Regions from separate parts of the Kitasatospora terrestris genome, predicted to be linked through region 3. Evidence: riboswitches for the same ligand, from Rfam matches in the RefSeq annotation. Region 3 holds a riboswitch; each other region holds the start of a gene.

Region 1 (9,304 bases), 2.7 Mb from region 3:
CCGCGTTGAACACCCGGTACCGCCCGTCCGACGGCCGGATCGCCAGGTGCACCGCGGTGGCGAAGGCGTCCTCCCAGTCCAGCTTGGCCAGGTAGTCGTTGGCGGCGGGCAGGAACCGCTCCGGCTCCACCGAGCCGAGCAGCGTCGCGAACGCCCCCGACAGGTGTATCGACCGGGCGGCCGCCCGGCTGCCCTTGCCGGAGACGTCCACCAGGACCACCTCCAGCAGGTCCCGCTCCGGCTGGTGCGCGGCGAGCAGGAAGTCACCGGAGAACAGCGTGCCCCGCACCGGCGACACCGCCTGGTGGAACCGCCAGTCCAGCAGCCCGTCGGGCAGCCGCCCGAGCGCCAGGGCGTGCTCGGCGAGCTCGACCAGCATGGTGTCGCCGCGCAGGCCGCGCAGGCCCAGCCGGGTCCGGTAGCGCGAGGTGGCCAGCACCAGCGCCGCCGCCGACGCGATCACCAGCACCGACCCCGGCCGCACCCCGTACGGCTGCCGCAGCAGCCCGTCGGCGACCAGGCAGAGCGCGACGGCGCCGATCAGCAGGTACTGCCGGTGGACGTGCAGCAGGTAGCCGCCGAGGATCACCGGGAAGACCAGCGCGGACGGCGGGCACAGATCGGGCTTCAGGATCGCCAGCCAGGTGAGGGTGGACGAGAGCACCACCAGCACGGCCAGCGCGGCCCGCTCGGCGGCCGGGTCGCCGTCCAGCAGCCGGCTCAGCCACCGCCCGAGCGGGCTGCGGCGCAGCCGCGCGCCGGCCCTCCTGGCGACGGTGGTGACTGCGGGCACGGCACCTCCGCCGGTACGCGGGCACAGGCCGCTGACGATCCGCTGGTTCAGCTCAATTTATCGCCGAATGTCCGGATAGTCGTACTTGTGCCGCTTCCCGCGCGGGTCGACGGGCCGGGTTCCCGTGCCGTTCCCCGTGCCGGGCCCCCGTCCGTTACTGCCCGTCCACCTCGCCGTAGCCGGGCTGCGGGCGCGCCGCCACCGGGCGCAGCGTGCGCAGGCCGCGCAGCACCGCGAACGCCCGGCGGAGCTCACCGACCGGGGTGCTGCGCGGTTCGGCCGCCGGGGCGGGCTCCGGGTCGAGCGGGCGGCGGGGTGCCGGGACCAGGCCGGTGACGGGCTCGGTGTGCTGCGCCGTCTGCGTCATCGTTCCTGTCCTCCGTGCTGCCGCCGGGTGAGCTGACGGGTCGTGGGTCGACCCGACTGTAGTACTTCCCGCTGGGCTGACAGTCTTACGCGTGAACGGTGACGGAACGGTATCGAAGGCAATCCGAAGACGTACCGGCGCGCGCCCCTGCCGGAGGCGCGCGCCGGTACGCGGGCCTCAGGCCTGGAGGTCGGGCAGCTCCGGGGTGACGGTCTCGACCCGGTCGAGGCCGAGCGGCAGGTCGGGGGCGGTGATCGCGTCGGTCAGCGGGCCCGCGGGCACCTGCGGGACGGCGTGCGCGCTGGGGGCGGTCAGGGAGGCCACCACACCGACGGCGAGCGAGGCAAAGGCGAGCATCGAGCGCTTCTTCATGCCCTGCCCAACGCCCGTCCGGCGCATCGGTCACGGCCTCCGGGCCCCGCGGCTCACGGCCAGGAGCGCAGGCCCTCGGTGAGCACCCGGGTCATCCGGTCCAGCGTCACCGCCCGGTCCTCGGCCAGTCGGAACGCGCCGCCGGTGGCGAGCGAGGCGAACCCGTGTGCCATCGCCCGCACCGTCCGGGTCGCGTGGATCGCCTCCGCGCCGTCCAGCCCGTAGCCGGCCAGCACCCGCAGCACCACCTCCACCAGCCGGGTGGCGGCCGCCAGCTGCTCCGGGTCGTCCTCCTGCGGCGCCTGCGGCACCGCCGCGTACCGCCGCGGGTGCTCGGTGGCGTAGGCCGCGTACGCCGCCATCAGCGCGGCCACCGCCGCGTCGCCGGAGCGGCCGAGCGCCGCGTCCGCCAGCCGGTCGGCCAGCTCGCCGGTGACCCGGACGGCGACCAGCCGGCGCAGCTCGGCCAGGCCGCCGGGGACGTGCTTGTACAGCGAGGGCGTGGCCACGCCGGCCCGGCCGGCCACGGCGGCCAGCGTGAGCTCCTGGACACCGTGCTCGTCGACCAGCTCCAGCGCCCGGTCGACCACGGCGGCGGGGGTGAGTCCGACCCGGGGCATCAGGCGACCTCCGCCAGGAACGGGAGCAGCGCGGCGGCGACGGCCTGCGGGTGGCCGGCCATCGGGTAGTGGCCGCCGCCCTCGATCATCACCTTGCGGCCGTTCAGCGCCGCCGCCTGGCGGTCGGCCACCAGCTCCGGGTCCGGGAAGTCGGGGTCCTCGGTGCCCATCAGCACCAGCGCCGGGCACCGGACCGCCGCCGACCAGCCGACCGGCGCCGAGTCGCCGGAGAGGTAACCGGCCAGCGCGACCTTGCGGTGCGGCTCGCGCAGCATCGCCGACAGGCCCGCCCGGTACGCGTCGAAGTCGGCCGGGCGCTCGGTCGGGAAGTAGAACTTCTGCAGCGTGCCCCACACCCCGGGGAACGCCTTGACCACCGGGCCGACCACGCCGAACAACGCCTTCTGGAAGGCGTTCAGCGGCAGGTTCTCGATGAACGCGTCGATCAGCACCACGCCGGCCGCCCGCTCCGGCGCCAGCCCGGCCGCCTTCACCACGGTCGCGCCGGTGTACGAGCTGCCGGCCAGCACGGCCCGCTCGATGCCCAGGTGGTCGAGCAGGGCGAGCAGGTCGGCGGCGATCGCGGCCGGGGAGTAGTCGACGAACTCGGCCGAGGACTCGCCCATGCCGCGCAGGTCCATGGTGATCACCCGGTGGCCGGCCGCGGTGAGCAGCGGGACCAGGTGCCGGTAGGCGGCCCGCTGGTCGAGCATGCCCGGGAGCAGGACGACCGGCAGTCCCTCGCCCGGGGTGTCGTCGAACGCGATCCGGCCGCCGGGGACGTCGAAGAAGCGGGTGGGGGTGGTCGTGGAGCTCATCGCGGGCCTCCTGCGGGCTGCGTGCGTCGGCGGTGCCGATTGCTGTTAGCCATAAAGCTAAGGCTAATAGCCTTAGCCGTCAACCCCTCCGTCGGGCCCGTCGAATCATCACAAATCGCCCACAGGTCGTCAGGAGGGCATCACTGCCTCTCCCGAGACGCTTGGAAACAGGGGGTCCATAGGATTAACGTTTGATAACGCAGCGCGGTCGGCAACGCCGTACCCACACGGCACCGCGCGCGGTCGCCTAATCCACCGGGCCGCCCCCTCGCGGGCGCGCCCAGGAGCCGGGGAACCACGTTCCCTGGGGTGAATCGGCCAGGCCCCCGGGCCACCGGCCGTAGGAGACCTTCCACCTCCGAACCCGTCAGCTAACCCGGTCGGCGAGAGGGAAGGAAGGAGTGCGCCCCCGTGGCGTCCACCCAGACCGCTGACAGCTCCGGCGCAGCCACCAGCCTGCTCGACCACCCGACCGGGCACGACACCCGGCACCGGCTGCCCCGGCAGTCCCGCGGCACCGGCCCGCTGCTCGGCGTCACCGCGATGACCGCCGCGCTCGGCGCCACCGGCTTCGCCGCCGCCCCGGCCGGCCACGCCGCGGACGCACCCGCCGCCCCCTCCGTCACCGCCCCCGACGAGGCCTCCGGGACCGTCCTGTCCGCCGACCCCGGACTCGCCCTCGCCGCCCGCATCCAGCAGCAGGCCGACGGCCGGCGCACCGCCGCCGACGAGTCCGCCCGGATCGCCGCCGCCCAGGAGGCCGAGGCCAGGCGCGCCGCGCAGGAGGCCGCGGTCCCCCTCGGCGACCACGCCCTGCCGGTCACCGGCTACCGCCTCGCCGCGCAGTTCGCCCAGGCCGGCGCGCACTGGGCCCACCTGCACACCGGCCTCGACTTCGCCGCCCGCACCGGCACCCCGGTCACCGCCGTCACCGGCGGCACCGTCACCTCCGCCGGCTGGTCCGGCCCGTACGGCTACCGGGTGATCCAGACCCTGCCCGACGGCACCGAGCTCTGGTACTGCCACCTCGCCCGGATCACCACCCCGGCCGGCCCCGTCACCACCGGCACCGTGCTCGGCACCGTCGGCGCCACCGGCAACGTCACCGGCGTCACCGGTCCCCACCTCCACCTGGAGGTCCGCCCCGACGGCGCCGCCCCGATCGACCCGCTCACCTGGCTCGGATCGCACGGCCTCACCCCGTAGCCGCTCCCGACGGCAGCCGGGCCGCGGCCCCTTCCCCGCGCCCGGCCCGTCGGACCCGGCCCGGAGCCCGCCCTGACCGGCTCCGTGCGCAGGCTCTGTCCGGCCCGGTCCGCTCCGTGCGCAGGGCCCCTCCGGCCGGACGGCGCCGGACCGCTCGCGGGTTCCGCCCTCCGCGCGGCCACCCGCCGCCGTCCGGTGCCGTCCGGCCCGCTCCCGGCTCAGCCCTCGCCGGGCTCGTCCCGCTCCGCGAGGTAGGCCTCGATGTCCCCGGGGCCCGGCTCCGGCGCCAGGTCCGGGTACTCCGCCACCAGCAGCGCCGCCAGCCCCGGGCTCGTCCACTCCCCGTACAGCCGCAGCGCCTCCGCCTCCACCGCGGCCTCGAACCCGTCGAAGTCCCCGGCCAGCTCCTCCGGCATCGGCAGCCCGCGCGCGGTCAGCTCCGCCAGGTTCCGGTAGCTGCGCTGCATCAGCCCCTGCTCCAGCAGCCGCCGCGCGCCGTCCGTCGCCATGCCGACCAGCAGCAGCCGCGCCGCGTCCCACTCCTCCTGGCCCTCGGCCGCCACCAGTCCGGGCGCGGTCGCGTACCGCCCCAGCCGCTCCTCCTCCGGCAGCTCCCGGAACCCGTCCAGCCAAGCCCGCACCGCGCCCCCGTCCGCCGGGTCGATCCCGTCGGCCCGCAGCAGCAGGGTGTACAGGCGCGGCCAGGTGACCAGGTCGGCCCGGCGCAGCAGCCCGCAGAGCACCTCGCCCTGCCACTCCGCCTCCTCGTGCAGCCGCTCCCACCGCTTGGCGTTCAGCCGGCGGGCCGCCCGCTGACGGTCGATCAGCAGCCGGACGGCCTCGCCGTACGCCTCGTACGCCCCGGGCTCGTCCACCGGCTGCACGTACAGGTACAGGCGCTCGTAAAGCAGTTGCTCCAGCTGGGCGGAGTTCAGCTCGGGGTAGCCGTCGTGCAGCCGGGCGCCGCCCAGCTCCAGCAGGGTCAGCACGGTCCGCAGCGCCCCGTCCGGCACCGGCGGGCGGCCCTCCTCCCCGGCCCAGGCCAGCAGCTCGGCGGTGCGGGTGCGCGGGCTGAGCCGCAGGTCCTCGTCAGTCACCCAGGTACGGTAACCGGCTCCGCCGACCCCGCTCACCTGCGGCGGTAGGGTCGGGGCCCATGGAACTCATCCGGCTGACGGGACCGCGCCTGATCTGTCGCGAGTACCGGCAGACGCCCGAGGAGGCCGAGGCGCTGCACGCGGTCTTCGGCGACCCGCAGACCGCCCGGTACCTGCCGTTCGAGCCGCGCGGCGTCGAGGAGTGCGCCGACCAGATCGGCCACTACCTGGAGGAGGCGGAGCGCGAGCCGCGCACCTACTACCGCCTGGCGGTGGTGCCGCTCGCCGACGCCGGGGACGACGGCGAGGGCGGGGTGCCGATCGGGCAGGCGGCGTTCACCCGGGACGGGGACACCGCCGCGTTCGTCGGGTACGCGCTGCGCCGGGACACCTGGGGCCGGGGGTACGCGGGCGAGATCACCGAACTGCTCTGCGGGTTCGGCTTCCGGACGCTCGGCCTGCACCGGCTGGCCGCCCGCATCGACCCGGACAACACCGCCTCCGCGCGGGTGGTGGAGCGGGCCGGCTTCCGGCTGGAGGGCCGGATCCGGCACGAGCTGCGGGTCGGCGGGAGCTGGCGCGACTCGCTCCAGTACTCCCTGCTCGAACCGGAGTGGGCGGCAGCCCGCACCACCTGAGGGGGTGGGGACAACCCCACCCCGAAGTCGGCAGCAGGCTTCATTCCGCCGACCCTCCCCGCTCGGGCACCGTTGCACCGTGAGCAGTCACGACGCCGAGGGGCCCGACATGACGACCAGTACGCTGCACCGCGCCGACACCTTCCGCACCCGCCCGGCCGGGCCGCACCGGCCCGCCTTCTGGCGCGCCCCGTTCGCCGCGAGCACCTACCGCGAGCTCGGTTTCACCCTCACCGGCCTGCCGGTGGCGATCGCCGGGTTCGTGGTGACCGTGGCCCTCTTCGGCGCAGGCCTCGGCCTGGTGGTGACGGCGCTGGGCCTGCCGGTGCTGGCGCTGCTGCTGGTCCTGGCCCGCGGCCTCGGCGCGCTGGACCGGCAGCGGGCCCGCACCATGCTCGACACCGAGGTGACCGCCCCGCCCGCCGTCCGCCCCGAGCGCGAGGGCTTCTGGGGTGCGGTCACCGCCCGGCTGGCCGACGGCGCCGGCTGGCGCGCCGCGCTCTACCAGGTGCTGATGCTGCCCTGGGCGATCCTCTCCTTCACGCTGTCGGTGGTCTTCCTGACGGTCGGCTGGTCGCTGGCGCTCTACCCGCTCTACCACTGGGTGTTCGCCCGCTACACGCCCTGGCCCGGGTACCAGCTCTACGAGTACACGGACCGCGCCGGCGTCGAGCACCACGCCTACGTCACCGAGCCGTGGCAGATCGCCGGGGTCTCCCTGCTCGGGGTGCTGCTGGTCCTGCTCACCCCGCAGATCATCCGCGGCGTCACCAACGTCAGCCGCCTGGCGATACGCGGCCTGCTCGGCGCCCGCTGACCGGCGGTCACCCCGCCCCGGTCCGGGGTGCGGCGGCCGACGGGCCGTGGTCCGATGAAGCGGTCGCCCGCGAGTCGCCCGAGGAGCGTGATGGACCACCAGGCGCCGACGCTGATCACCTCCCGTCCGCTCGACGAGTACTGCCGGCTCTTCGGCCTGACCCGCAGTCGGCTGGGTGCGGTCGGCGGCCCGGTGCTCGACTGCCCGGGCGGCGCGGCCGGGCTGGCGGCCGAGGCCCGGCAGCTCGGCTGCGAGGTGATCGCCGCCGACCCGGTGTACGCGCTGCCGCCCCCGGTCCTCGCCGAGCTGGCCCGGGCCGGGCGGCGGGCCACCGAGGCCGCCGCCCGCACCGACCCGGGGCGGTACCTGCCGGCCGACCGGCGCTCCCCGGAGAAGTACCTGCGCAGCTGGGACCGCGCCCGCCGGATCTTCACCGCCGACCGGGCCGCCCACCCCGAGCGCTACATCGCCGCCGCCCTGCCCCGCCTGCCGTTCGCCGACCGCACCTTCGCGCTGACCCTCAGCTCCTACCTGCTCTTCGCCTACCCCGAGGTGTTCTCCGCGCAGGCCCAGCTCGCCGCCCTGCTCGAACTCGCGCGCGTCACCCGGCCCGGCGGCGAGGTCCGGGTCTACCCGCTGCACGACGGCACCGGCCGCCGCTGCCCCCACCTGCCGGGCCTGCGCGCCGCCCTCGGCGGCCACCGGATCGCCACCGAGATGCGCGAGGTGCCCGCGGCCCGGCCCGGGGCACGTCCGCACCGCCTGCTGGTCCTGCGCACCCCGGCGCGGGAGGCCCGCAGGCCCCGGGCTCAGTCCTTCGCCGCCGCCTCCGGCTGATCCCCGTTCCGCGCCGGGATCCGGCCCAGAGCCTCGGCCCCGCCCTGCGCCTGGGTGGGGATCAGGGCCTCGGCCTCGCCCTGCGCCTGGGTGGGGATCAGAGCGGGCGCGGCCGCGGTCTCCGGCAGCCGCTTGAGGACGTCCTCCGCCACCGCCCGGCGGCGCGAGTACGGCGGGACGGTCCGGGTGTTGCGCAGCTTGTAGGCGACCGCCGAGCGCAGCGCGGCCCGGTCGGCCTCGCCCAGGTCCGGCAGCCCGGCGGCGGCCTTGGCGGCGAGCAGCGCCTGCAGCAGCTCGAACGGCGACAGGTGCCGGTCGATGGCCTGGGTGATCAGGTCGACGTTCCGCGCGTCCGGCGCGCCCTGGAGCAGCGCGAGCGCCTGCACCCGCAGCCCCTCCACCCCGGTCTCGAAGAGCTCGCGGACGCGCTCCGGCCCGAAGCCCAGCGAGGGCGCCGCGACCACGGTCTTGGCGACCGAGTCGGCGAGCGTCTGCCGGTCGGCGGCGGTCAGCGCCCGGGCCAGCAGCAGCCGGGTCAGCAGCCAGCCGGCCACGAAGCCGACCACGGTGTAGTACACGGCCAGCGCCGAGACGAACCCGGCGGCGCCGCCGCGGTCGCCGGCCGCGCCGCCGACCACCGGGGACAGCCACTCGCCGAGCTCCCGCAGCCGGTGCGGCAGGGTGCCGATCTGGGTGAGCCCGGCGCCGAGCAGGATCTTGGTCAGCCAGTCGGAGACCTGTTCCAGGTTGGTGTTGGGGGCGTACCCGGCGGTGGAGGTGGCCCCCTGGTCGTCCGGGTGCGCGGCCGCGCCGCTGGTCAGCAGCCGGGGCACCCCGAAGAGGAAGCCGACCAGCCCGCCGCCGACCGTGAACGTCGCCGCGACGATCAGCCCGCCGCCGAGCGCCGCCGCCCAGTGCCCGCTCGCCGACGCGTACAGCGCCATGCCCACCAGCCCGGCGGCGACCACCGCGCCCAGACCGAACTTCACCGCCGGCACCGGCTCCCCGCCGCGCTCCAGCTCCATCGTCCCCGCCTCCCCGTCGCGGCCCGGCCCGGCCCGTCAGCCGCCGAAACCCTATCGATCCGGTCGGCAGGGCGGTTCCCCGGCGCCGTCCTGACCAACCATCAGGCGGCGGCGGGCGCGGCGCCAGCGGGGCCGGCTCAGCCGCGCAGGCGGGCCAGCCAGGCCTCGACCTCGTCGGCCCGCCGGGGGAGGCCGGCCGAGAGGTTCTCGTTGCCGCTCTCGGTGACCAGGATGTCGTCCTCGATCCGCACCCCGATGCCGCGGTACTCCTCCGGTACCGTCAGGTCCTCCTGCTGGAAGTACAGGCCGGGCTCGACGGTCAGCACCATGCCGGCCTCCAGCGTGCCGTCCACGTAGGTGGAGGTGCGGGCCTCGGCGCAGTCGTGCACGTCCAGGCCGAGCATGTGGCCGGTGCCGGCCAGCGTCCACCGCCGGTGCAGGCCCCGGGCGAACGCCTCGTCCGCCGTCAGGTCGCCCAGCAGGCCCCAGGCGACCAGGTGCTCGGCGAGCACCCGCTGCGCCGCGTGGTGGAAGTCGCGGTAGGCGGCGCCCGGCTTGACCGCGGCGATGCCGGCCTCCTGCGCGGCGTACACCGCGTCGTAGATCTTGCGCTGCAGCGGGGAGAAGGTGCCGTTCACCGGCACGGTCCGGGTCAGGTCCGCGGTGTAGAGGTTGCGGGTCTCCACGCCGGCGTCCAGCAGCAGCAGCTCGCCG
Region 2 (9,304 bases), 6.1 Mb from region 3:
CCCCGCCGCGTCCAGCGCCCGGCGGCGCTGCTCGGCGGCGTCCCGCTCGCGGGTGTACAGGATCGCGTTGTCGATCGACACCGCGGCCCGCGCCGCCAGCTCCGCGGCCAGAGCCATGTCGGCGTGGTCGTAGGGCTGCTCGGTGATCGAGCGGTAGAAGGTCGCGGTGCCGATCGCCGCGCCCCGGGCGATCAGCGGGATCACCATCAGCGAGCGCACGCCCTGCTCGCGGACCGCCCGGGCCCGCTCCAGGTCGTCGGCGAACCAGCTCATCGCCCGCTCGTCGGTGTGCGGCAGCAGCACCGGCCGCCGGTGCGCCAGCGCCCATGCGTACGGGGTGCTCGGGTGGAAGCGGTGCACGGTGCCCTCCGGCGCGACCGGCACCATCCCGCTGCCCGGCACGGTGTGGAACGCCAGCCGGCGCAGCACCGCCGAGCGGTCCGCCTGCCCCGGGGTGGGCGAGGGATCACCGCGCACCAGCGCGTCCAGCACCTCCACGATCACCGTGTCGGCGAGCCGCGGGGTGGCGGTCTCGGCCAGCTCCCGGGCCGTGGTCGCCAGGTCGAGCGTGGTGCCGATCCGGGTGGAGGCCTCGTTGAGCAGCGCCAGGCGCTCCTGCGCGGTCTGCGCGGTCTCCAGCGCCCGCCGCCGCTGCTCGGCGGCGTCCCGGGCCCGGGTGTACAGCCGGGCGTTGTCGATCGCGGTCGCCGCCCGGGTGGCCAGCTCGTCGCCCAGCGTGACGTCGTCCTCGGTCAGCTCCTCGCGGTCCGCCCGCCGCGAGTACACCAGCATGCCGAGCACCGAGCCGCGGGCCACCAGCGGCGTGACCACCACCCGGCGCGGCCGGTCGCCCAGGTACGCGCTGAGCGCGTGCTCCGGCACGGCCTCCGCCAGCAGCGGCAGCTCCCACGTCGGGGCGCTGACCGTGCGTCCCAGCTCCAGCGCCCGGCCGTACGCCGACTCGCGGGGCACCAGCAGCACCGCCTCGGTCGGCAGGTGCCGGGTCGGAAGGTCCGGGTCCACCGTGGTCAGCGCGATCCGCCGCAGCCGGTGCGGCAGCTGCCCGCCGTCGCCCGGCACCTCGTCGGCCGGCTGCTCCTCGCCGCCGCTGATCAGGTGCTCCAGCGCGAACACCCCGGCGCTGTCGGCGAGGTCCGGCACGACGGCGTCCGCCAGCTCGTGCGCGGTCTGCCGGACGTCCAGCGTGGTGCCGACCGTCGCGGTGGCCTCCGCCAGCAGGGTCAGCCGCCGCTGGGCGCGGGCGGCCACCGTCTCGGCCTGGAAGCGCTCGGTGATGTCCACGATGGTCGAGGAGACGCCCAGCACCCGCCCGTCCGCCTGCTGCAGCCGGAAGTAGGAGGCCGACCAGGCGTGGTCGTGGGTCGGGTCGCCCGGGGTGCGACCGTGCGAGCGGGTGTCCACCACCGCCTCGCCCTCCTCCAGGACCCGGCGCATCACCGCCTCGATCTCCCGGCCGTTGATGCCCGGCAGCACCTCGGTCACCCGGCGGCGCAGGTGCGCGTCGACCGGCAGGCCGTTGATCTTCGCCAGCGCCTCGTTCAGCCGGACGAAGCGCAGCTGCGCGTCGTACACCGCCATGCCCACCGGGGACTGGGTGAAGAATCCGTCCAGCACCGCCAGGTCGGCCTGCAGCCGGCGCAGCGCCGTCACGTCCGAGGCGACCGCCAGCACCAGGGGCCGGCCGTTCGGCCCGGCGATGGGGTGGGTGCGGAACTCCAGGTTCACGTGGTGCCCGCTGCGGTGGCGCACCGGGAAGACACCGGACCACGCCCGGCCCTGCAGGATGTCCCGGAACAGCGCCAGCACCTCCGGCCGCTGCTCGGCGGTGACCAGCAGCTGTGCGGCCGGCGAGCCGACCGCCTCGTCCGCGCGGTAGCCGAGCAGGGCCTCCGCGTCCGGGCTCCAGTGCAGGATCAGGCCGTCCTCGGCGATCAGCGCCGTGGCGATCGGGATGGTCAGCAGGCCGTCGAAGGCCTGCTCGTCGGCTCCGGCGAGGGCCGGGTTCCGGCGGGTCTGGGGGATCCTGCCCTGTTTGTCGGTGTCCATCGGCCACCTGCCGCTCACTGGGCGCTCCGCCCTGCCATGTTCCCATGGCGGCCCGCCGCTGTCCCGTACGGAGCCGAAGGCGTTCCGGCCACCGGGCGGCGCCGCGCGGTGGGTAGGGTGGGCGGACGGGTCGAGCGGCGGGAGTGGTGGACTGTGGGGCGCAGGTCAGGGGTGCCGGCGAGCCCGCTGCCGCAGCGGGACGGCATCGACCCGGTCCGGGTCAAGCTGCCGCAGGAGGGCCCGTGGCCGACGGCCGCCGACTACCTGCGCGAGCGGTACGGCCGCGCCGTCGGACCGGACCGGGTGGCCGGGATGCTGGCCCGCGGCGAGTTCGTCGCCGCCCACGGCCCGATCGACGCCGACACCCCGTTCACCCCCGGCGGGTACCTGTGGTTCCACCGCGAGGAGACCCCGTACGAGGAGCCGGTGCCCTTCGAGGTGGAGGTGCTGTACCGCGACGAGCGGATCGTGGTCGCGGACAAGCCGCACTTCCTCGCCACCACCCCGCGCGGCTCGCACGTCACCGACACCGCGCTCGCCCGGCTGCGCCGCGACCTCGACCTGCCCGCGCTCAGCCCCGCCCACCGGCTGGACCGGCTGACCGCGGGCGTGGTGCTGTTCGTCGCCGATCCGCGCCACCGGGGCGCCTACCAGGGCCTGTTCGAGCGCCGGCTGGCCCGCAAGGAGTACCGGGCGGTGGCCCGCCACGATCCCGCGCTGGAGCTGCCGGCGGTGGTGCGCAGCCGGATCGTGAAGGTGCGCGGCGAGATGGCGGCGTACGAGGTGCCCGGCGAGCCGAACGCGGAGACCCGGGTGGAGCTGGTCGGCCACCGCGCGGGCCTGGCGCTCTACCGGCTGCTGCCGCACACCGGCCGCACCCACCAGCTGCGGGTGCACCTCAACCGCCTGGGCGTGCCGATCCTGCACGACCCGATCTACCCCGTGGTGCGGCCCGCGTCCGAGCCGGAGGACTTCGGGGCGCCGCTGCAACTGCTGGCCAGGTCGCTGGAGTTCACTGATCCGGTGAGCGGGGAGGAGCACCGCTTCCGCAGCCGCCGCGCGCTGGCGGGGTGGCCCGGGTAGACGGGTTCTGCGCGGTGTATTGACGGTGGGTCTAATAACTTCTACCGTCGCGGCACGGGACACGTACGCGCCGCGAAGGAGATCCCCATGCCCGAGACGACCCGCCTGCGCGACCGCGAGCGGACCGCCGAACGCCTGCTCGCCTCGTCCGCCAAGCTCTCCTTCGACCCGCTCAAGGACGTCGACTGGGACTCCGCCCCCGAGCCCGGCCGCTACTACTGCCCGCCCCACCGCCTCTCGCTCTACGGCACCCCGCTGTGGGAGGAACTGGACGAGGAGCGGCGGATCGAGCTCAGCAAGCACGAGACCGCCTCGATCGCCAGCGTCGGCATCTGGTTCGAGGAGATCCTGATGCAGATGCTGCTGCGGCACTCCTTCGACCAGGACCCGACCTCCGCGCACGTGCAGTACGCGCTGACCGAGATCGGCGACGAGTGCCGGCACTCGGTGATGTTCGCCAGGATGATCAGCTGGATGGGCGTCCCCGCGTACGGCGTGCGCCCGGTGGCGCACAACCTCGGACGGCTCTTCAAGGCGATCTCCACGCACAGCCAGACCTTCGGCGGCACCATGTACGTCGAGGAGATCCTGGACGCCTTCCAGCGCGAACTGATGGCCGACGAGACGCTCCAGCCGCTCACCCGGCAGGTGTCCCGGATCCACGTCATCGAGGAGTCGCGGCACATCAGCTACGCGCGCGAGGAGCTGGTGCGGCGCCGGCTCGGTCCGGTCCGGCGCCGCTACGAGCAGCTGTTCATCGGTCTGATCGTCTACTTCGCCACCGTCAGCCTGATCCACCCGCGCCTGTACCGCGCCGTCGGCATCGCCCCCGAGGTCGGCAGCGCCGTCGCCAAGGCCAACCCGCACTGGCGGGCCACCAAGGTGGAGATGGCCGCCAAGGTGATCGGCGTCCTCGACAGGGCCGGGCTGGTCGGCCGCACCAACCGCTGGCTGCTGCGGGCCGCCGGCGTCATCCACTGACCGGCGGCCCGGCGGCCCCTACTTGTCCAGCTCGAGCACCAGGCCCGGCTTGAGCAGGTCCGGGTTGTCACCCACGACCTGCTTGTTGGACTCGTAGAGCCCCTTCCAACCGCCCTGCAGGCCGTTGTTGCGGGCGATGGACGCCAGCGTGTCGCCCGCCGCCACCGTGTACGCCTGCGGGGCGGCGGCCGGCGGGGCCGTCTCGGTGGCGGGAGAGCTCGGCTGCGCGGTGGGCGCGGCCGGAGCGGTGGCGTCGGCGCCCGGGACCGTCGGGGTGGTCGGACCGGTCGCCGGCGCCGTCGGGTCGACCGGCGGCGCCACCGGCAGCGTCGGGGCGCCGGTGATCGGAGCGGTCGGGTCGACGGTGACCGGCGGGACGGTCGGGGTCCCGGTCGGGTCGGTCGGCAGGGTCGGCGTCGTGGTGACCGGCGCGGTGGGAACCGTCGGGTCGACCGGGACCACGGGAGTCGCCGGAGTCGCCGGGGCGACCGGCGCGGTGGTGGCGGGCGCCGTGATGCCCTGCGCGTCCCGGGCGTCCTGCGCGGCCTTCGCCGCCTTCGCGGCGGCCGAGCTGACGTGGTGCTCGTACACCGAGCGGTGGCTGGTCCAGAACCAGCCGCCGTCCTGCTCGTACCAGTACACGCTGTACACCGGGTCCCAGCCCGGGAGGCCGGAGAAGACCGGGGTGGTGTGCGCGGCGGGCAGCGAGCCGTCCTGGGCCGCGTTCACCATGTCGACGCCCCGGCTGCCGCGCAGCGAGCCGGTCTCGTCCGCCGAGTCGTTGACGTCCACCACGCCGGTCACGCCGTCCCGGGACAGGCCCGCCTGCTGGGCGCAGGTGCCCCAGCCGCCCTCGCCCTCGGCGGCGAGCACCCGCTCGGCCACCGCGATCTGCTGGCTGCGGGTCGCCTTGTCCGCGCTCGGCGCGAACTCGGTGCCGCCGTACGCCGCCCAGGTGGAGTCCGTGAAGCGCAGGCCGCCGTGGTAGCCGTCGCCGGAGTCCGCGCTCCAGTTGCCGCCGGTCTCGCAGCCCGCGACCTTGTCCCAGACCGGCGTCGGCGCGGCCTGCGCCCCGGTGGCGGCCAGCAGGGGCAGTGCCAGGCCCACGCCCGCGATACTCGCGACAGCGATGGCCTTCTCCGCCTGGGTGGGGCGGCGGTGCCGACCCGGGCCCGTGAAGAGCATGAGGACGTCCCTCTCCGCACGCCTGCGAGGTGAGCTGTCGGGTTCGGACCGGGAGGTGGCCCGGCCGCCGGGAGGCGGCTTCACCCCGAGCCGTCGGGGACGGCGACTGACCTGGTTCCCCCACCCCTGCCCCAGGTGGTGTGTTCGGCATCCCGGGAGCGCGGCGGACAGGGCTCGGCGTTTCCGCGCACGGGGCCCGCGTGTGCGGGCTGCACGGAGACTATTCAACCCGGGCAGCCAATCACAAGCTCATACCGCCCGGATCACGGCCCCGTCACGGGCCGTCCGCCTTCGTCGCCCACAAACCACAGCCTCCCCACAAGCCCCGTCCGCACACCGCCGCCCCGCGCGGCCGTTCGAAACTCGCTTGCGCGAAGCTCGAACCACGGTACGGTCCGGCCGCTGACGCCAGGTCGGCGGCCGGAGGTATGTGTCGGTCCGGTCAGCGCTTGGTGATGGCGACGTGACGGATGTTCACCGGCAGGGTGGGGAAGCCGTCGCCCGGGTTGTTCTGGTCGTCCTCGCCGCCCGCCGCGATCCTCTGCAGGACGTCGAGCCCCGCCGTCACCCGACCGAACGGCGTGTAGGCGGGGGAGAGCTTGGTGTCCTTCCAGACGAAGAAGAACTGGCTGCCGTTGGTGTTCGGGCCGGCGTTGGCCATCGCCACCGTCCCGGCCGGATAGGTGGCGCCCTCCAGGTTCTCGTCCGGGAAGGAGTAGCCGGGCCCGCCGCTGCCGGTGCCGGTCGGGTCGCCGCACTGCAGCACGAAGATGCGCTGGGTGGTGAGCCGGTGGCAGTGGCTGCGGTCGAAGTAGTCGTGCTCGGCCAGGAACCGGAACGAGAACGTGGTGCACGGCGCCTTGTCGGTCAGCGCCTTGAACGTGATCGCGCCCTGGGAGGTGCGCAGCGTCGCGCTGTACGGCTTCGCCGCCCGCTTCGCGTCGAACACCGGGATGCCCTTGAAGTTGTCGGCCGGGACCGCCGGGGTGTAGCTGCAGGCGGCGGACGCCGCGGGGCCCGCCCCGGAGGGCTGGGCGGCGGCGGTGCCGGACAGAGCGAGCGGCAGGGTGGCCGCGGCGGTGAGCAGGGCCAAGGACTTGCGGTTCACGGATCGACCTTCCGGGTGGAGTTGGCGTGGACCCGTCATGCATGCCCCGTCCGGTCGGCCGCCAAGCGTGCCGGATTCACCCGCGACGCAGGCGCACCAGGGTGTCGATCGCCTCACCCGGCGTCCCGTCAGGACGGGTCGCAGGGCGGCGGACCCGCTCCGCCCGAACGGCCGTCAGGCCGCTGCCGGCGAGGGTGGCGAGGATCTCCGGCAGGCGGTACAGCACCGCCGGGTCCTGCGGCCCGCCCACGCCCCCGGCGAGGTTGGTCGAGTCGTGACCCACCACCAGCAGCGTGCCGCCCGGTGCGACCGCCCCCGCCGCGCGCACCAGCACGGACGCGAACTGCCCGGCGGGCAACTGCAGGTATGCGATCAGCACCAGGTCGTACCCGGCCGCCTCCGGCTCGTACCGCAGCACGTCCGCCTCGACCAGCTCCACCCGGGCGCCCGCCTCCGCGGGCAGCGCGGCGGCGAGCGCGCGGGCGCGGCCCAGCGCGACGGGGGAGAAGTCCACCGCGGTCACCCGCCAGCCCCGGGCCGCCAGCCACAGGCTGTTGCGGCCCTCGCCGGCCGCCAGGTCGAGCGCCCGCCCGGGCGGCAGGTCGGCGGTCTCCGCGGCGACCCAGCGGTTGGGCTCGGTGCCCCAGACCAGCTCCGAGCTGCGGTAGCGGGTGTCCCAGGCGCTGCTGTCCAAGGCGTGCCTCCGGTGCGGTGCTCGTCGGGAGGTCGAGCCTATCCGGCGGGGGAGCCGGCGGCGCGGAGCCGGCGGACCCGGCCGGGCCGGGCCCGCCGCCGAGCACCGGCAGCAGGCCGCCGACGCAGGGAGGGGCGCGGCGTGCGGGTTCCGTGCGCCGGTGCAGGAGTCGGAGGCCGATGAAGCGGTCGGGGTGCGGGGGCTAGGAGCCGCGGGAGGCAGCCTCGGCGCAGTGCCGGTGCTCGGGGCCGAGCGCGCGCAGCAGGTCGAGGGCTTCGGTGCCGCCGGGCGGCGGGGTGAAGACGCGCAGGCGCTGGTCGGCCGCCGGCGTCGCCAGCACCTCGCAGTCGAAGACGATCCGGCCCAGCTCGGGATGGACCAGCCGGTACGGGTGCGAGGTCCGGACCGCCACCTCGTGCCGCTCCCAGAGCGCCGCGAACTCCTGCCCGGCGGCCGAGGCCCGGAGCCGGGCGAGGAGGGCGCGGGACGCCTCGTCGGTGCCGCGCCGGACGACCGCGGCGCGCAGGTCGGCGACCAGCTGCCGGGCGTACTCCTCGTGCTCCTCGGCGGCCAGGCGATCACGCACCACCCGGTCGGAGAACCAGCGCAGCACGATGTTGCGGTCCGGGCGGGCCACCGAGCAGACGCAGCCGAACAGCGCCTGCGCCAGCTCGTTCTGCGCCAGCAGGTCACCCAGGTCGCTCAGCACCTGCACCGGGACGCCCTCCAGCCGGTCGAGCAGGTACAGCAGGCTCGGCCGCAGGTACTCCCCGGCCCGGTCGGCCTCCGGCGGGCGGTGGCCGGCGAGCAGGTACAGGTGGTCGCGCTCGTCGACGCCCAGCCGCAGGGCCCGGGTCAGCGCGGCCAGCATCTGGTCCGACGGCTGCGGGCTCCTGGCCTGCTCCAGACGCACGTAGTAGTCGGCGGACATCCCGGCGAGCACGGCCACTTCCTCGCGGCGCAGCCCGGGCGTGCGCCGCCGCGGCCCCTCGGGCAGCCCGACGTCCCGCGGGCCCAGCCGCGTCCGGGACCGGCGCAGGAAGTCGGCGAGCTGATCGCGGTCCATCCCCATGCCGGTAGTGATACCACCGCACGCCGGGCCCGGCGCCACCCGTTTGCCAGGGACCGCCAATCCCAGGAAGAGCGCTCCGCTCCCCACCCGACGGCGGCCGACGCACAGTGGTGACGTCCCGTCAGGCCGGCCCGTACGAACCGAACGGTGGTCACCCGATGAAAGCGTCCCTGCTGGCAGTACCCGGCGCCCGGCTGCGCCACCTCGTCCGCGGCTCGGGCCCCGTGCTGGTGCTCGTCGCCGGCGGCCACGGGGACGCCACCGCGACCGAGGCCCTCGCCGACCGCCTCGCCGACCGGTACACCGTCCTCACCTACGACCGCCGCGGCCTGTCCGGAAGCACCGCCGACCGGCCCGGAGCGAGCCCCCGCACGCACGCCGACGACCTCTCCCGGCTGCTCGCCGCCCACACCGCCGAGCCCGCCCACGTCTACGGGAGCAGCCTCGGCGCGCTGATCGGGCTGGAACTCACCGCCCGACACCCCGGGCAGGTCGCCACCCTCGTCGCCCACGAACCGCCCGTCACCCAGGTCCTGCCGGATCCCGAGCGGGCCGCCGCCCTCAGGGACCTGCGCTCCGCCGAGGAGGCCTTCGCGGCTGACGGAACCGCCCCGGCCCTGCGCAGGTTCGCGGAGCTCGTCGGCATCGACCCGAGCGACCGCGAGCCGGAGGTCGAACTCCGAGCCCCGGGCCCGCAGCAGCGGGCGAACGCAGCCTTCCTGCTCACCCACGACACCCCGGCCGTCCGTACCCACCGGCTCGACCTGGCCGCGCTCGCCGCGTCCCCGGCCCGGATCGTCCCCGCCGCCGGCGAGGACTCCGCCCGCTACTGGCCGCACCGCTGCGCCGCCCTGCTCGCCGAGCGGCTGGGGATTGCCTGCGAGCCGTTCCCCGGCGGGCACAACGCCTACGTCCTCCGTCCGCGGGCGACCGCGGAGCGGCTCCACCAGGTGCTCGGCGGCGGAGCCGAATTCCAGAGGCACGTGCGGGACCGGCCGGGTGGGGTGCACGCTCGGTAGTGGACAGGGCATCAGGGGGAGTGTTGACGGAGCCGTCGCCGGACCTGACGGACCGGCTGGTCCGTGCGGTGATCGCCAAGGACGCGGAAGCGGTC
Region 3 (9,304 bases):
TACGAGGCGGCCGAGATGGACGGCGCCAACGCCTGGCAGAAGTTCTGGAACATCACCCTGCCGTCGCTGCGCCCGGTCAGCTCGACCGTGATCCTGCTCAGCACGATCTGGACCTTCAACATGTTCCCGGTGATCTTCCTGCTGACCAACGGCGGCCCCGGCGACCAGACCCAGCTGCTGGTCACCACCGCCTACCAGAAGGCCTTCACCGGCCTGCGCCAGTTCGGCGAGTCGTCCGCCTGGGGCGTGCTCATCCTGTTGATCCTCGTGGTGTTCGCCGTGCTCTACCGGCGCTCGCTGCGCAAGCAAGGCGAGGTGTGGTGACAATGAGCGAGCGAAGCGAGCTCATCATCGAAGCGGCCGCTGGCGAAGCCACCGACGAGCGAAGCGAGGCGGGAGCATGAGCCGCAACGAGAAGCGCACGTTCGCGGCGTCGGCCGGCCTGCACGCCGGCCTGATGGCCGCCTCGCTGATCGCGGTCTTCCCGGTGCTGTGGGTCTTCCTCACCTCGCTGAAGCCGGCCGGCCACGAGACCAGCGCCAAGTTCTTCGACCAGCCGTCGTTCTCCGGGTACACCGAGCTGCTGACGAAGACCAAGTTCCTCACCTGGTTCGGCAACACCGTCCTGATCGCGGGCTTCACCACGGTGCTCGGCGTCTTCCTCGCCGCCACCACCGGCTACGCGGTCAGCCGCTTCCGCTTCCCCGGGATGCGGCCGCTGATGTGGACCCTGCTGGTCACCCAGATGTTCCCGGTGGCGATCCTGATCGTCCCGATCTACCAGCTGCTCGGCAAGTTCCACCTGCTCAACCAGCCGGTCGGCCTGATCCTCACCTACATGACCATCTCGGTGCCGTTCTGCGCCTGGACCATGAAGGGCTACTTCGACACGATCTCCACCGAGATCGACGAGGCCGGCCGGATCGACGGGCTCAACCCGTTCGGCACCTTCTGGCGGCTGATCCTGCCGCTGGCCCGTCCGGGCCTGGCGGTCACCGCCTTCTACTCCTTCATCACGGCCTGGGGCGAGGTCGCCTACGCCTCCCAGTTCATGACCGGCCTGGACAGGATGACGCTGGCCGGAGGCCTGCAGACCTTCGTCAACCAGTACAGCCAGAACTGGTCGATGATGTCGACCGCCTCGGTGCTGATCGCCATTCCGGCGGCCGTCGTCTTCATCCTCGTGCAGCGTCACCTGGTGGCCGGCCAGACCGCCGGCTCCATCAAGTAGCCCTGCGGTCCGGTCCGGCAGCATCCGCCGGACAGCCCCAGACCCACCGCTTCCTACGTCCCCGAGGGATACCGCCCATGACCCAGAACCTGGCCGACGCGGCCCGGCCCGCCGCCGCCCCCGCCGCAGTGCCCACTGCCCGGACGACTGCCGCGAGCGCCGACGCGTCCAGAGGCTGGTGGCGGGACGCGGTCATCTACCAGGTGTATCCGCGCAGCTTCGCGGACGCCAACGGCGACGGCATGGGCGACCTCCCGGGCATCCGGAGCCGCCTCCCGTACCTGAAGGACCTGGGTGTGGACGCCGTCTGGCTGTCCCCGTTCTACGCCTCGCCGCAGGCCGACGCCGGCTACGACGTCGCCGACTACCGCGCCGTCGACCCGATGTTCGGCACCCTGCTGGACGCCGACGGGCTGATCCGCGACGCCCACGCGCTGGGCCTGCGGATCATCGTCGACCTGGTCCCCAACCACTCCTCCGACCAGCACGAGTGGTTCCAGCGCGCGCTGCGCGAGGGCCCTGCGTCCCCTCTGCGCGACCGCTACCACTTCCGCCCCGGCAAGGGCGAGGACGGCGAGCTGCCGCCGAACGACTGGGAGTCCATCTTCGGCGGGCCGGCCTGGACCCGCACCGCGAACCCGGACGGCACCCCGGGCGACTGGTACCTGCACCTGTTCGCCCCGGAGCAGCCCGACTTCAACTGGGAGAACCAGGCCGTCGCCGACGAGTTCCGCTCCATCCTGCGGTTCTGGCTGGACATGGGCGTGGACGGCTTCCGGATCGACGTCGCGCACGGCATGGTCAAGGCCCCCGGCCTGCCCGACCTCGGTTCGCACGACCAGCTGAAGCTGCTCGGCAACGACGTGATGCCGTTCTTCGACCAGGACGGCGTGCACGCCATCTACCGCAGCTGGCGCAAGATCCTCGACGAGTACCCGGGCCAGCGGATCGGCGTCGCCGAGGCGTGGACCCCCACCGTCCAGCGCACCGCCAACTACGTCCGCCCGGACGAGCTGCACCAGGCCTTCAACTTCCAGTACCTGGGCACCTCCTGGGCGGCCGACGAGCTGCGCGAGGTGATCGACCTCTCGCTCGACTCGATGCGCCCGGTCGACGCCCCCACCACCTGGGTGCTGTCCAACCACGACGTCACCCGGCACGCCACCCGGTTCGCCAACGAGCCGGGCCTGGGCACCCAGATCCGCACCGCCGGCGACCGCGAGCTCGGCCTGCGCCGCGCCCGGGCGGCCTCCCTGCTGATGCTCGCCCTGCCCGGCTCGGCGTACGTCTACCAGGGCGAGGAGCTCGGCCTGCCGGACGTCACCGACCTGCCCGACGAGGTCCGCCAGGACCCGTCGTTCTTCCGGGCGGAGGGCCAGGACGGCTTCCGCGACGGCTGCCGGGTGCCGATCCCGTGGTCGGGCACCGAGGCGCCGTACGGCTTCGGCCCGAACCCCGGCGGCCCCAGCTGGCTGCCGCAGCCCGACTCCTGGGCCGGGCTGAGCGTCGAGGTCCAGACCGGTGACCCGACCTCCACCCTGGAGCTCTACCGCTCCGCGCTGGCCGTCCGCCGGGCCCACCCGGCGCTCGGCGGCGGCACCGAGGTGACCTGGCTGGAGTCGCCGGAGGGCACCCTGGCCTTCCGCCGGGACAGCGCCGAGGGCTCGTTCGTGTGCACCGTCAACACGACGGGCGAGGCTGTCCGGATCGCCGCCCCCGGCCGTATCCTGCTGTCCTCCACCGAGGCCGTCGCGGTGGACGGTGAGGCGATTCTTCCGGCGGACAGCACCGTTTGGTGGGCGGTCTGACATGGTTGCAATAGGCTCTGGGATCGTGACTACGGCGCGACTCTCCGACATCGCGGCGCAGGCGGGGGTCAGTGAGGCCACCGTCAGCCGCGTCCTCAACGGCAAGGCGGGTGTGTCCGCGACCACGCGGCAGACCGTGCTGGCCGCACTCGACGTGCTCGGGTACGAGCGGCCGACCCGGCTGCGACAGCGCAGCGCGGGTCTGATCGGCCTGATCACCCCGGAGCTCAGCAACCCGATCTTCCCCGCCCTCGCCCAGGTGATCGAACAGGTGCTCAGCCGCCACGGCTTCACGCCGGTGCTGTGCACCCAGACCCCGGGCGGGTCGACCGAGGACGAACTGGTCGACATGCTGGTCGAGCGCGGGGTGGCGGGCATCGTCTTCGTCTCCGGCCTGCACGCCGACACCACCGCCGACCACGACCGGTACGCCAAGCTCACCGGCCGCCAGGTCCCGTTCGTGCTGATCAACGGCTTCAGCGAGAAGATCGCCGCGCCGTTCATCTCGCCGGACGACCGGGCCGCGATGGCGATGGCCGTCCAGCACCTGGTCGAACTCGGGCACGAGAAGATCGGCCTGGCGGTCGGCCAGAAGCGGTACGTCCCGGTGCTGCGCAAGATCGAGGGCTTCACCGCCGCCGTGCGGCAGCTGCTCGGCGCCTCCCCGGAGGAGGCCGAGGCGCTGGTGCACCACACCCTGTTCAGCGTGGAGGGCGGCCACGCGGCCGCCAACGCGCTGCTCGACAAGGGCTGCACGGCGATCGTCTGCGGCAGCGACATGATGGCCCTCGGCGCGATCCGCGCGGTCCGCCAGCGCGGGCTGTCGGTGCCGCAGGACGTCTCGGTGGTCGGGTTCGACGACTCGCCGCTGATAGCGTTCACCGAGCCGCCGCTCACCACCATCCGCCAGCCGGTCGAGGCGATGGCCACCGCGGCCGTCGACGCCCTGCTCGAGGAGGTCGGCGGGAGCCCGGGCCAGCGCTCGGAGTTCATGTTCCAGCCGGAGCTGGTGATGCGCGGCTCCACCGGCGCCAACTCGCGCTGAGCGTACGTGAAGGGCCCCGGAGGGACGGTCTCCCTCCGGGGCCCTTCACGTTGTCTCCCGGCCGCCTCAGCCCTCCTGGACGGGCGCCTGCGGGGCCGCCAGACGGCTCTCGTCGGCCGCGTCGCCGGTCCGCGCCTCGGTCCGGCGCCGGGTGGCCAGGAAGTCGCGGACGACCAGCTCCACGGCGTCCTGCGGGCTCTTGGTGCCGGCCAGCAGCATCACCTCGATGGCGAGGTCGGCGTCGAGGGACACGGTCACCTTGGCCATGGCGGCTCCTAGCGCTCTGCGGGGTTCGGCGGAACGGCCGACGGCCCGAGCATAGGCCGCTGCCCCCGGAGCCGACCAGGCTCTCCGGGGGCAGCGGGCGGCGCTCACCGCGCCTGCGGTCAGACGCGACCGGCGAAGTCCGGCGCCCAGTTGGCGACGGTCTCGGTGCGCACGCCGGCGCGCGGGTTGGCCGCCTCGACGTACTTGCCGTCGCCGACGTAGATGGCGACGTGGTAGACGCCCGAGTTGCCGCCGTTGTTGGACCAGAACAGCAGGTCGCCCGGGAGCAGGTTGTCCAGCGAGACGCGGGTGGCGTAGTCCGCCTGGTCCGCGGCCACCCGCGGCAGCGAGATGCCGGCCTGGCGGAACGCGGCCTGGGTCAGGCCGGAGCAGTCCCAGCCGCCGTTGCCGGCGCCGCCGTAGATGTAGGCCTGGCCCAGCTTGGACAGAGCGAAGTCGATCGCGGCGGCCTTGGAGCCGGTGGCCTTCACGGCCGCGGTGGTGCTCTTCGCGGCGGTGGTCTTCGCCGGCGCGGCGGTGGAGGCGGCGGCGCTCTTGGAGGTCCCGGCGGACTTCCACGAGTCGCTCTTCCACGAGCCGTCCCAGGAGGACGACTTGGTGGCGGTCTCCGGCTTGGCCGGGGTGGCCACCGCGACGTTGCCCAGGGCGAGCCGCTGGCCCGGGTAGATCATGTCGGGGCCCTCGGTGAGCACCGAGCGGTTGAGCTCGTACAGGCGCTGCCAGCCGCCGTCGACGTGGTGGCTCTCGGCGATGGTCGACAGCCAGTCACCGGCGGCGACCGTGTAGGTCTCGGTGGCGGCCTGCGGCTGGGCGGCCTCCTGCTTGGGGGCCTCCTGCTTGGGGGCCTGCTGCTTCGGGGCGGCCTGCTGCGGCGCCTGCTGCTTCGGGGCCTGCTGCTTGGGGGCGGCCTGGACGGTGGAGCCGGTGCTCGGGGTGCCGGCGTCGACCTGCGGCGCCTCGCCGCCCTTGGTGAGCCCCGCCTTGACGGAGCAGACCGGCCAGGCGCCGGGGCCCTGCTCGGCCAGCACCTTCTCGGCGACGGTGATCTGCTGGGCCTTGGTGGCCTGGTTGGCCTGCGGCGCGTACGCGTGGCCGCCGAACGCAGCCCAGGTGCTGGAGGTGAACTGGAGACCGCCGTAGAAGCCGTTGCCGGTGTTGATGGACCAGTCGCCGCTCGACTCGCACTGCGCGACCTTGTCCCAGGTGGACACGGAGGCGGCGGAGGCGGTGCCGGAGAGCAGGCACGGGATCGAGAGGCCGAGGCCCACCACGCCGGTGGTGGCGATGGCGCGTCGGGCGCGCTTGGCGTTTGCGGACAGCATGAAGACGTGTTCCTCTCCCACGCCTGCGAGGTGAGCTGTCGGATTCGGGCTGGAGTTGCCCGGCCGTGCAAGCACGGCTTCACCCCAAGCCCGGGAGAGGCCTGACCTCGTCCCGGGCGACTTACCTGGTTCCCCCGCCCCTGCCGTGGTGCGTTGAGCGCTGCCGACCGACCCGGCGGCAGGACTCGGCGTTCCGGGTGGGATGGGTCCGTGTGACCACGAACGTGGGCAGCACGTTAGGCAGAGTTAAGTTGAAACTGCAAATGAGTGTGATATACCTCACATGGTGTTTTCGCAGGCGGAGCCGGTCGGATTCGACCGCTTTCGCGCAACACCCGTGCCGTGGGAGGGAGCTGCCTATGCTTCAGGCGACAGCGCCGGATGCGGAGCCCGCGGGAGGGGCAGCCGATGACGCCCACTGAGAATGCGCCGCCGCCGGATCCGGGGGACCCTGCTCCCCGGCCGGCCCGCCACCGGCGGCCGGTCGCCCGCCGGAGGCTGCTCGCCTGGCTGGCCGTCGGGACGGTCGCGGCCGTGACCGGCGGGGAGGTGTTCCGCCAGTCCCTCGCCGACGCGAAGACCGGCAGACCCGCGCCCCCGCTGCCCGCGACGCCCTCCCCGGTCCCCTCGGCGGAGCACACGCACGGCGCCCCGCCGCCCGGCCCGAGCCAACCTCCGCCGCCGGTCGACGAGTCCGGCCGCCGCTGGTCCGACCCGGCCGGCTGGGGCGGCGCCGTTCCCGGCCCCACCACGGCCGTCCGGATCACCGACCGGGTGCTGCTCGACACCGACGCCGCCGTCGGCTCGCTGCTGATCGACCGCACCGGCTCGCTGGTCTTCGCCCGGGACAGGACCCTGTCGCTGGCCAGCGCCGGCAACGTCGAGGTGCGCGGCTCCCTGGCCCTCGCACCGACCGGGGCGGCGGTCCACACCCTGCGCTTCCCCGAGGTGGACGAGAAGCGCTTCCAGGGCGGCGGAACGGCCCTGGTCGGCAGCGACACCGGCCTATGGGTCACCGGCACCGGCTACCTCCGGCTCGACGGCGCCGCCAAGACCGCCTGGGTCCGCGCCGCCGCGGCGCTCAAACCGGGCGAAACCACCATCAAACTCTCAACTGCCCCCGAAGGGTGGCAGACCGGCGACGAGCTGGCGATCACCCCGACCCTCGCCCCCGACACCGACGGCTTCTCCACCGCCTACGACTACGCCACCGTCCGCTCGGTCGACGGCGCCACCGTCACCCTCGACGCGCCGCTGCGCCGGGCCCACCCGCGGGTCGCCGTCGGTGCCGGGCTCACCCTCGGCGCCGAGGTGCTCAACCTGACCCGCACCGTCCGGGTCGAGGGCACCGCCGAGGGCCGCGCCCACATCCACATCACCAGCTCCCGGCACGCCGACGTCCGGCACGCCGCGCTGCGCTGGCTCGGCCCGCGCGCCGCCGGCAAGGACAAGTGGAACGGACAGCCCGTCACCGAACCGGTGCTGGGCCGGTACGGGCTGCACTTCCACATGCTCGCCGACTCCTCCCGGGGCACCGTGGTCGAGGGCGTGGTGGTCCGCGACACCGGCAACCACGCCTTCGTGCCGCACGCCAGTCACGGCATCACCTTCCGATCGTGCATCAGCCACGAGACCTGGGAGGACGCCTACTGGTGGGACGGCCCGCTGGACACCCGCACCCCGCAGGGCCCGTCCGACGACATCGCGTACGACGCCTGCGTCGCCTCCCGCACCGTCTTCGAACCCAACCCGCGCGCCTACCGCCTGACGGGCTTCAGCCTGGGCGCCGGCAGCGGCTCCAGCGCGCGCGGCTGCGTCGCGGTCGGCGTGCAGGGCGCCACCGGCGCCTCCGGGTACGAGTGGCCGGAGACCAGCGAGGGGGTGTGGACCTTCGAGCGCTGCCTGGCCCACAACAACCTGGAGAACGGCGTCTTCGTCTGGCTCAACGCCCAGCACCACCACACCGTCGCCCAGTTCGTGGCCTACCACAACGGCGGCTGGGGCATCGAGCACGGCGCCTACCTCAACGACTTCGACTACCTGTCGAGCGTGCTGTACGGCAACGCGGGCGGGGGAGTGGCGGTCCACGCGCTGGGGCGGGAGAAGGGGACGCGCTTCGACGGCCTGCTGATCGACGCCGCCGGGCAGTCCGACTACGCGGTCGCCACCGCCAAGCACCAGCTCGCGGGCGAGACCGTGACGATCAGCCGGTGCCGGATGACCGGCTACCGCAAGGCCGGCGTGGCCTTCCGGGCCGACCCGGAGGGGAAGCCGGACGACATCGCGGTGCTCGACTGCGAGTTCGGCGGCAACGAGGTCTGGCTCGACCCGGAGGCGCCCGCGCCCAAGCGGATCCTGTTCCGCAAGGCGGGGCAGGGGCAGGCGGTCGCGCTCAGCAAGCCGGGCACCGGGCCGACCGCCGTCCCCCAGTGGAACGCGGCCAGCACCCCCGCGGACGCGCCGCCGGCCCAGCAGGCCGTCGCGCCGCTGACCCTCACCCTCCCGGACGCGGCGAGCAGGACCACCCGCACGCAGCCGTGAGCCCGCCGGCAGCTCCGCGACGTGAAGAAGGGCCCCCGCGGGGGCCCTTCCTCGTGTCCGTTCCGGGATTCCCGGACTACTCCGCCGCGGGCTCCCCGGCGTGCGCCGGCTCGCCCTGCTCCACGTGCTCCGCCTGCTCGACCGGGGCGGCCGGCAGGACGGCGAGGTAGGTGGAGGCGATCAGCTGGCCCACCGTCGGGTACGCGCCGAGCGGGGCCGCGCTCGGGCAGCCGGTCTCCTCGGCGGCGGCCGCGAGCAGCTCCGGGTCGGCCTCGGGGCCGATCACCAGCGGCGCCAGCGCCGGTCGCTCGGAGCCGGTCGCCTTCAGGTGCTCGACGGCGGCGGCGACGGAGCCGGGCACGTCCAGGGCGGCGGCGACCACCGGCACGGCGAGCCGCGCGGCGAGCAGCACGCCGGTGATCCCGGCGGACGCGGCGGCGTCCTCCCCGCCGGCGGTGGTCAGCACCACGCCGTCGGCGGCGGTGGTGATGGCGAACAGCCGGGCGCGGTCGGCGCGGGCCAGCCCGGCCTCGGACAGCCGCACGTGGACGGCCTCGGCGAGCAGCGGGTGCGGGCCGAGGGTGTCGGTGACGACGGCGCCGGTCTCGGCGGCGAGCCGGTGCAGCTCCTCCAGGAACCCGTGCGGGCCGGGGAGCAGCGGCACCAGGACGGGCGCCGGCATGCCGGCGCCGACGGCCTGGGCGATCAGCCCGGCGACGGTGTCGGCGTCCTCGCCCCCGAGGTAGCCGGCCGCGATCTCGATGCCCGGCTGCTCGCCGCGCACGATGGAGAGCAGCTCGTCCACGACGGACCGGGCGTCGGGCCCGGCCACGGCCGGGACGGCCAGGATCAGGGCCGGCGAGCCGGCCGGGATCTCGGGGCGCTCGGGACGACGGTGGCGCCCCCGCGCACGGGAGCCTGGCTGACGGACGGGCAGTGGCGCGCCCGGAATGGCTGCGGTGCTCATGCCGGAGATCGTAGGACATCGGCCGGCCGGTGCTGCAGTCGGATGCCGTACGTAAACATTTCCCGTCCGCCAGGTGACACGGCTCACATCGACGGGCCGTGA

What was found. A riboswitch is a leader RNA that binds a small molecule or an ion and turns the genes downstream of it on or off. The one in region 3 is predicted to bind cyclic di-AMP.
Region 1: another riboswitch for cyclic di-AMP. It lies ahead of ABEB06_RS21170 (M23 family metallopeptidase); the one in region 3 lies ahead of ABEB06_RS08610 (transglycosylase family protein).
Region 2: another riboswitch for cyclic di-AMP. It lies ahead of ABEB06_RS36425 (transglycosylase family protein); the one in region 3 lies ahead of ABEB06_RS08610 (transglycosylase family protein).

What each region holds. Positions count from the first base shown of each region.
Region 1 covers NZ_BAABIS010000001.1:4,571,142-4,580,445, forward strand. The annotation lists gene ABEB06_RS21145 (PP2C family protein-serine/threonine phosphatase) at 1-793, opposite strand, end outside; gene ABEB06_RS21150 (hypothetical protein) at 948-1,160, opposite strand; gene ABEB06_RS21155 (hypothetical protein) at 1,338-1,517, opposite strand; gene ABEB06_RS21160 (TetR-like C-terminal domain-containing protein) at 1,586-2,152, opposite strand; gene ABEB06_RS21165 (alpha/beta fold hydrolase) at 2,152-2,970, opposite strand; cyclic di-AMP (ydaO/yuaA leader) riboswitch at 3,238-3,371, shown strand; gene ABEB06_RS21170 (M23 family metallopeptidase) at 3,382-4,176, shown strand; gene ABEB06_RS21175 (hypothetical protein) at 4,395-5,273, opposite strand; gene ABEB06_RS21180 (GNAT family N-acetyltransferase) at 5,333-5,911, shown strand; gene ABEB06_RS21185 (sensor domain-containing protein) at 6,021-6,728, shown strand; gene ABEB06_RS21190 (hypothetical protein) at 6,819-7,565, shown strand; gene ABEB06_RS21195 (hypothetical protein) at 7,538-8,590, opposite strand; gene ABEB06_RS21200 (aminopeptidase P family protein) at 8,728-9,304, opposite strand, start outside.
Region 2 covers NZ_BAABIS010000001.1:7,984,330-7,993,633, forward strand. The annotation lists gene ABEB06_RS36410 (SpoIIE family protein phosphatase) at 1-2,067, opposite strand, end outside; gene ABEB06_RS36415 (pseudouridine synthase) at 2,221-3,150, shown strand; gene ABEB06_RS36420 (AurF N-oxygenase family protein) at 3,238-4,131, shown strand; gene ABEB06_RS36425 (transglycosylase family protein) at 4,150-5,316, opposite strand; cyclic di-AMP (ydaO/yuaA leader) riboswitch at 5,320-5,476, opposite strand; gene ABEB06_RS36430 (peptidylprolyl isomerase) at 5,759-6,424, opposite strand; gene ABEB06_RS36435 (class I SAM-dependent methyltransferase) at 6,501-7,118, opposite strand; gene ABEB06_RS36440 (helix-turn-helix transcriptional regulator) at 7,321-8,184, opposite strand; gene ABEB06_RS36445 (alpha/beta fold hydrolase) at 8,349-9,209, shown strand; gene ABEB06_RS36450 (hypothetical protein) at 9,230-9,304, shown strand, end outside.
Region 3 covers NZ_BAABIS010000001.1:1,846,232-1,855,535, reverse strand. The annotation lists gene ABEB06_RS08635 (carbohydrate ABC transporter permease) at 1-324, shown strand, start outside; gene ABEB06_RS08630 (sugar ABC transporter permease) at 401-1,231, shown strand; gene ABEB06_RS08625 (glycoside hydrolase family 13 protein) at 1,309-3,039, shown strand; gene ABEB06_RS08620 (LacI family DNA-binding transcriptional regulator) at 3,041-4,084, shown strand; gene ABEB06_RS08615 (hypothetical protein) at 4,151-4,351, opposite strand; gene ABEB06_RS08610 (transglycosylase family protein) at 4,471-5,694, opposite strand; cyclic di-AMP (ydaO/yuaA leader) riboswitch at 5,702-5,864, opposite strand; gene ABEB06_RS08605 (hypothetical protein) at 6,103-8,235, shown strand; gene ABEB06_RS08600 (sirohydrochlorin chelatase) at 8,312-9,202, opposite strand.